DNA from 2 places in the Nonomuraea sp. AD125B genome. Region 2 is predicted to be linked to the other one. Evidence: riboswitches for the same ligand, from Rfam matches in the RefSeq annotation. Region 2 holds a riboswitch; the other holds the start of a gene.
The links. Region 2 has a riboswitch for S-adenosylmethionine ahead of ACBR40_RS13885 (aminotransferase class V-fold PLP-dependent enzyme). Riboswitches for the same ligand answer to the same signal wherever they lie in the genome.

Region 1 (3,693 bases), on a different contig from region 2:
ACCGCGGATAGTCGTCGTGGACGTTGAGGATGAGCGGGTCCCAGTCCTCGGTGGCGAACTCGTTCTCGATCTCCTGGGCGCAGCGCTGCACCGAGGCGGTGTACTCGCGGTATTCCGGCAGGTCGTGCCGGCTCGGGTAGGCGAAGGCCAGGTGCACCACGCGGCCGTGCCACTCGGGATGGGCGGCCAGGAACTCGCCGTAGGCCACCAGGCCGCGCACGATGTTCTTCGACAGCTCGGTGCGGTCGATGCGGACGATGAGGCGGCGGTCGCCGACCTGCTCCCTGATCGCCGTGATGTGCGACTCGACGTCGGGCTCGCCGGCCCGCTCCCACAGCGCCGCGCCGTCCACCCCCAGGCTGTGGACGCCGATCCTGGTGGTGCGGCCCTCGTGGGTGACGCTGCGGGCCGCCCGGTCGACCTCCGCCCCGAGCACCGCCTCGCAGCAGTCCATGAACGCCGCCGCCCACCGCTCGGCCAGGAACCCGGCGTGGTCGGCGCCGAGTATGCCCTCCAGGACCTCGCCGGCCACCTCGTCGGGCAGCAGCGAGAAGTACTCGGGCGGCGCCCACGGGGTGTGGCTGAAGTGCGCGATGCGCAGGTCGGGCCGCTCGGCCCTGAGCATGGCGGGGGTGAGCGTGAGGTGGTAGTCCTGCACCATCACGCGGGCGCCGTGGCCGGCCTCCTCGGCGAGGGCGAGCGCGAAGGCGCCGTTGTAGTCGCGGTAGGACTCCCACTCGCGGGCGAAGCGGATGCCGAAGCTGGGCGCGTTGGGGATGTCGTAGAGCAGGTGGTTGACGAACCACAGGGTGGAGTTGGCCACGGCGTTGTAGGCGCGGTGGAACGTGGTCGCGGGGATGTCGAGCATGCGCAGCGGCCCGGTGTCGTAGCCGGCCTGGTCGAGCCGGCCGCCGGGGGACAGGCGCACGGCGCCGCGGTCGTCGTCGGACAGCGCCGCGCAGACCCACAGGACCCCGTCGTCCTTGGCGACCCCGGACAACCCGGAGACGAGACCGCCGCCGCCCCGTCTCATGATGAGAACACCGTCGTCGGAGACGGTGAAGGAGACCGGCCCTCTGTTGGAGGCCACGAGGACGCTGTTCATCGAAGCTCCTTCCGATCATAGGATCGCAGCTATGGCGCTTGATGAGCTAACCGAGGAACTCGCCCGATCCGCCGCCGCTGGAGATCATCGCGCGCTCGGCGAGTTGCTGGCCAGGATCGAGCCGGATGTGATGCGCCACTGCTCCCGGATTCTTCCGTACCACCAGGATGCCGAGGAGGCGTCGCAGGACACCCTGCTCGCGGTGGCGCGCAACATCGGCCGCTTCGAGGGGCGGGCCAGGTTCAGCACCTGGCTGCACATCGTGACGGCCAACTGCGCGCGCACCACCTACCGGTCGCTGAAGCGCAGGGCGGCCGAGCAGACCTCCGACGAGCTGCCGACGCAGAAGCCCGACGCGCGGCGGGTCAGCGTGATCGCCGGCTCGCGGCTCGACCTGCTCGACGCGATGGAGGCGCTGGAGGCCGACAAGCCCGATCTCGCGCAGGCGCTGGTCCTGCGCGACATCGTGCAGCTCGACTACAACGAGGTGGCCGAGCAGCTCGGCATCCCGCTGGGCACCGCGAAGTCGCGCATCCACCAGGCGCGCAAGTACGTCCAGGCGGCGCTGGGTGACGACTATCGGTGAGACGCCCCGTCTCAGTCTTTGAGACAGGTGGTCGTTCCCGCCGCTTCGGCGGGTAGAGTCGTGTGCAACAACTTCATACAGCTCATCCAGAGGGGTGGAGGGACCGGCCCTGCGAAGCCCCGGCAACCCTCCCGGCTTTCGACTCGCGACCTGGCGAGGCCGACCGGGACAAGGTGCCAATTCCGGTTCGCGGTCAAGGTGGCCGTGGGCGAAGATGAGGGAAGGCCTCGCTTCATGTCGCACGACTTTGGTCCTGCCGTCGCTCTGTCCTGCCGCGAGTGCGGCGCCCGTTACCCGCTCGGGCCGAGCTTCGCGTGCCTGGAGTGTTTCGGGCCGCTCGAAGCGGCCTACGAGTTCGGCCGGGTGACCCGCGAGGACATCGCCGCGGGCCCGGCCAACATCTGGCGCTACCGCTCGCTGCTCCCGGTCCCCGCCGACGTGGCGACCAAGCCCAACATGAACCCCGGCTGGACGAAGCTGGTCAGGGCGGGCAACCTCGGGCGGGCGCTCGGCATCAAGTCCCTGCACGTCAAGGACGACTCCGGCAATCCCACCCACTCCTTCAAGGACCGGGTGGTCGCCATCGCCGTCGAGGCGGCGCGCAACTTCGGCTTCCACACGCTCTCCTGCTCCTCCACCGGCAACCTCGCGGGCGCGGTGACCGCCGCAGCGGCGCGGGCCGGGCTCGACGCCTGCGTGTTCATCCCGGCCGACCTGGAAGAGGCGAAGATCGCCATGGCCCGGGTGTTCGGCGGCAAGCTGATCGGCATCGACGGCACCTACGACGAGGTCAACCGGTTCTGCTCCGAGCTGATCGGCGACCCGCTGGGCGACAAGTGGGGGTTCGTCAACGTCAACCTGCGGCCCTACTACGCCGAGGGCTCCAAGACGCTCGCGTACGAGATCGCCGAGCAGCTCGGCTGGCGGCTGCCTGAGCAGATCGTCATCCCGATCGCCTCGGGCTCGCAGCTCACCAAGATCGACAAGGGCTTCAAGGAGCTCATCGCCTTGGGCCTGGTCGAGGACACCCCCTACAAGGTCTTCGGGGCGCAGGCCGCCGGGTGCTCGCCGGTGTCGGCGGCGTACAAGGCGGGGCACGACGTCGTCCAGCCGGTCAAGCCCAACACCATCGCGAAGTCGCTGGCGATCGGCAACCCGGCCGACGGCCCGTACGTGCTGGACATCGCCCGGCGCACCGGCGGGGCCGTCGAGGACGTCACCGACGCCGAGGTCGTGGCCGCGATCAAGCTGCTGGCCTCGACCGAGGGCATCTTCGCCGAGACCGCGGGCGGCGTCACCGTGGGCGTGCTCAAGAAGCTCGTCGAGGCGGGGCGGCTCGACCCCGAGGCGGAGACCGTGGTCCTCAACACCGGCGACGGCCTGAAGACGCTGGACGCCATCGCCGGCGAGTCGTCGCGGCCCACCGCCGTGATCAAGCCGTCTCTCGACGCGTTCCGCGCGGCTGTCTGACAACCAGGAAAGGCGAGATAACCATGAGCGTTACTGTTCGGATTCCCACCATTCTGCGCACCTACACCGGCGGAAACGCGGAAGTGAGTGGCGAAGGCGCGACTCTTCGTGACGTGCTCGCCAAGCTCGATGCCGACTACCCGGGCATCGGCGCGAGAATTCTGGATGAATCGGGCAAGATTCGGCGTTTTGTCAACGTTTACGTTGGGGAAGAGGACGTCCGTTTCGCCGAGGGCCTGGACACCGCCGTCCCTCAGGGCGCGCAGATCTCCATCATCCCGGCGGTCGCCGGCGGCTGAGTGCCCGTACGACTCCACGGAAGGCGCCCCAAGCGGGCGCCTTCTGCTTTTCGGGCCTATTCAAACGTTGAAGTACCCGCACTGCGAACAAATGCGTCTTTCGTGGATTGACTCTGTTGCCAAACCCCTTGCCACAGGTATGGTCGAGGCGATCGTCTGGCTGTTTTGTCGTTAAGTCGGACGATTACGGGTCTCGCGGTGGAATGGGCGAGATCCGTAGCCCCAGTAAGAGG
Region 2 (3,693 bases):
GGGAGAAGCACCATGAAGAGAGTTGTGTTCGATGTGGCGGCCCTGATCGCCCGGGTGGTCACCGGTGTGATCTTCGTGGCGCACGGCTTGCAGAAGTGGCAGGGCGGTCTCGGCGCGACGACGCAGATGTTCGGCGGGATGGGGATCCCGCTGCCCGGCGCGGCCGCCGGCTTCGCCACCGTGGTCGAGACCGTCGGCGGCGTCTTCCTCATTCTCGGGCTGCTGGTGCGGCCGGTGGCGTTGCTGCTGCTGATCGACATGATCGGCGCGATCGTCTTCGTGCACGGGAACAGGGGCGTCCTGGTGGGCGAGGGCGGATGGGAGCTGGCGGGCGCGCTCGGCGCGCTGTGCCTGCTGTTCCTGGCGCTCGGCGGCGGCCGGATCGGGCTGGACGGGCTGTTCGGCGCGATCTTCCGGCGCCGCGCGCGGCAGCGGGTCGCCGAGGACGAGCTGATCGAGCACCGGCGCGGCCCGGCCATGGGTCCGGGCCCGTCCAACGTCAACGTCAGGCCCGGCGGCGCGGAGGGCGCCTACCAGCCGGGCGCCGGAGGGCCGATGACGCCCGCGGAGCCGGGGATGCCCGCCGAGCGGCCGGAGGCCCCCCGGCAGCCGGCCGCGCCGCGCACCCACGCGGGCGGGCTCGACGACGCGGACATGCGCGACATCGACGCCCTGGTCTCCGAGGACCAGCCGGAGCACCGCAAGCCGCCGAACCGCTGACCGGGCGCCCGGGTCGCCCGCGGTCAGCGGGAGACGATGGCGCGCAGAGCCTCGATGAGCCGGTCCACGTGCTCCTGCGTGGTCCCGATGCCGATGGAGGCCCGTACGGCCGAGGCCGTGCCGTCCTCGCACCCGCCGTCGGCCGTGCCCAGCAGGTGCCGGACGAACGGGTGCGCGCAGAACTTGCCGTCGCGCACCCCGATGCCGTACTCGCCGGACAGCGCCTCGGCCACCTCCCGCGCCGTGTGCCCGTCCACGGTGAACGACACGATGCCCACGCGCGGGTGGTCGTCACCCCACAGGGCCAGCTCGCGTACGCCCTCGATGGTGGCGAGCCCGGCGCGCAGCCGCGCGAGCAGCCTCTCCTCCTCGCGCACCAGCGCGGTCCAGCCGGTGGCGCTGAGCGCGTCGCAGGCCGCGGCGAGCGCGATCGCGCCGAGCACGTTGGGGGTGCCCGCCTCGTGGCGCGGCTCGGGGTCCTCGTGCCACTCGGCCTCCTCGCCCACCGCGCGCACCGCGCCGCCGCCCTTCAGGTACGGCTCCCCGCCCGCCAGCCAGTCCCCGCGTCCCACCAGCGCCCCCGCGCCGAACGGCGCGTACAGCTTGTGCCCGGAGAAGGCCACGTAGTCGAGGTCCAGGGCGGTCAGGTTGAGCCGCCGGTGCGGCACGAGCTGCGCGGCGTCCACCAGGATGCGCGCCCCGTGGCGGTGCGCTATGTGCGCCAGCGCGGCGATCGGCCACAGCTCGCCGGTGACGTTGGAGGCGGCGGTGACGACGAGCAGCTTGGGCCCGTCGATGGCGGCCAGTGCCTCGTCGGCGGCCCGTACGGCCTCGCCGGGGAAGGCGGGCGGGGCCAGCCGGACGGCCTCGCCCCAGGGCAGGAGCGAGGCGTGGTGCTCGGTGTCGAAGACCACGACGGTGGTGCCGGCGGGCAGGCAGCGGGCCAGCAGGTTGGTGGCGTCGGTGGTGTTGCGGGTGAAGATCACGGCGTCGGAGGGGCGGGCGCCGACGAACGCCCGTACGGTGTGGCGGGCCTGCTCGTACCTGGCGGTGGTGAGCTGGGAGGCGTAGCCGGCGCCGCGGTGGACGCTGGAGTAGGCCGGGAGCGCGGCGGCGACGGCGGCGCTGACCGGCTCGAGACAGGGCGCGCTGGCGGCGTAGTCGAGGTTGGCGTACCGGACGAGCCGGCCGCCCTTGACCGGCACCTCCAGGTCGGCCCCGACCACGGCGGGGATGGGCCGGTCGCTCTCCGGCGCGGCGGCGGCGGGGGCCTCGGCGGGGGCGGCGGCGTCGTTGAAGATCGTCAGCGTGGGCACAGCACTGCTCCTCGGGTCATCGGACCCCAGGAAACGGCCTCGGAGCCCGCGCTTGCCCGCCACACCTCGTGACGGACCAGGTCTTCACCCGGGGCACCCCGCCGCGGACGCGAGGGTTGCCGGCCAGCTAGCCGGGGCTTGTCGCTGGCACTCATGACCTACGCCCGCACTATAACCGACACCCCGCGGCCGGACGCAAGCCCGTGAACTTATGCGGCGGGTAATGCGTTGTGCCCGAAAAGTTCTCGGCCCGCGTGTCACGGAGGTATGCAGATGTTGGAATGGGCCGCCGATCCCCAAATCTGGATCGGCTTCTTCACCCTCGTCACCCTGGAGATCGTCCTGGGGATCGACAACATCATCTTCATCTCCATCCTGGCCGGGAAGCTGCCGCCCGAGCAGCGCGACAGGGCCCGGGTGCTCGGCCTGGCCGCGGCCCTGGTCAGCCGGCTGCTCCTGCTGCTCGGCCTGTCGTGGGTGGTGCAGCTCACCGAGCCGCTGTTCACGGTGCTCGGGCACGAGATCTCGGGACGCGACCTCATCCTGCTGCTGGGAGGGCTCTTCCTGCTCGGCAAGAGCGTCACCGAGATCGGTCACACCATGGACGGCCCGGCGGGCAAGGACGGCAAGAACGCCGCCGCCGTCTCGTTCACGTCGGTGATCGTGCAGATCATGGTCCTGGACGTGGTCTTCTCGCTGGACTCGGTCATCACCGCGGTCGGCATGGTGGACGAGCTCGGCGTGATGATCGCGGCGGTCGTGGTGGCGGTGCTGGTGATGTTGTTCGCCTCGGGGCCGATCAGCCGCTTCGTGGACCAGCACCCGAGCGTCAAGATGCTGGCGCTGGCGTTCCTGGTGCTGATCGGCGTGGTGCTCGTGGCCGAGGGGCTGGACCAGCACATCCCGAAGGGCTACATCTACTTTGCTATGGCGTTCTCGGTGGTCGTGGAGCTGCTGAACATCCGGGTGCGCAGCAAGAACGCCAGGCAGCGGCAGGTGGAGGCTGCCGAGCAGGAGGGGGAGCCTCCTAAGATGCAATAGTGCACTTTGACCCCTGGAATCCGGATTTCGTAGCCCATCCGTACCCGGTCTACGACGAGCTGCGGCGCGAGCGGCCCGTCTGCTACTACGAGCCCACGAACCAGTGGCTCGTCTCCCGCCACGCGGACGTCAACGCCCTGCTGAGGGACCGCCGCCTGGGCCGGTCGTACCTGCACGTGGCCACGCACGAGGAGTTCGGCAGGCCGCGGGAGCCGGAGTTCCAGGAGTCGTTCTGGCGGGTGATCAGGGCGGGCATGCTGGACGTCGAGCCGCCGGTGCACACGAGGCTGCGTCGGCTGGTGTCGAAGGCGTTCACGCCGCGCATGGTCGAGTCCCTGCGGCCGCGCGTGCGGGCCATCGCGGGCGGCCTCGCGGACGCGTTCGTGGCGAAGGGAGGGGGCGACCTGCTCGCCGAGGTCGCCGAGCCGCTGCCGGTCACGGTGATCGCGGAGATGCTCGGCATCCCCGAGGCCGACCGCCACCTGCTGCGCCCCTGGTCGGCCGACATCTGCGGCATGTACGAGCTCAACCCGGCCGTCGAGGCGCAGCACACCGCCGTCCGCGCGGCCACGGAGTTCGCCGCCTACCTCAGGGACCTGGCCCGCGCCCGCCGCGC

Region 1: another riboswitch for S-adenosylmethionine. It lies ahead of thrC (threonine synthase); the one in region 2 lies ahead of ACBR40_RS13885 (aminotransferase class V-fold PLP-dependent enzyme).

Annotation. Positions count from the first base shown of each region.
Region 1 covers NZ_JBGLOU010000007.1:27,127-30,819, forward strand. Annotated here, with positions in the region: gene ACBR40_RS19515 (trehalose-6-phosphate synthase) at 1-1,105, opposite strand, end outside; gene ACBR40_RS19520 (RNA polymerase sigma factor) at 1,137-1,691, shown strand; SAM riboswitch class I at 1,771-1,912, shown strand; gene thrC (threonine synthase) at 1,926-3,161, shown strand; gene ACBR40_RS19530 (MoaD/ThiS family protein) at 3,185-3,460, shown strand.
Region 2 covers NZ_JBGLOU010000004.1:408,256-411,948, forward strand. Annotated here, with positions in the region: gene ACBR40_RS13880 (DoxX family protein) at 13-720, shown strand; gene ACBR40_RS13885 (aminotransferase class V-fold PLP-dependent enzyme) at 744-2,036, opposite strand; SAM riboswitch class IV at 2,080-2,195, opposite strand; gene ACBR40_RS13890 (TerC family protein) at 2,310-3,077, shown strand; gene ACBR40_RS13895 (cytochrome P450) at 3,077-3,693, shown strand, end outside.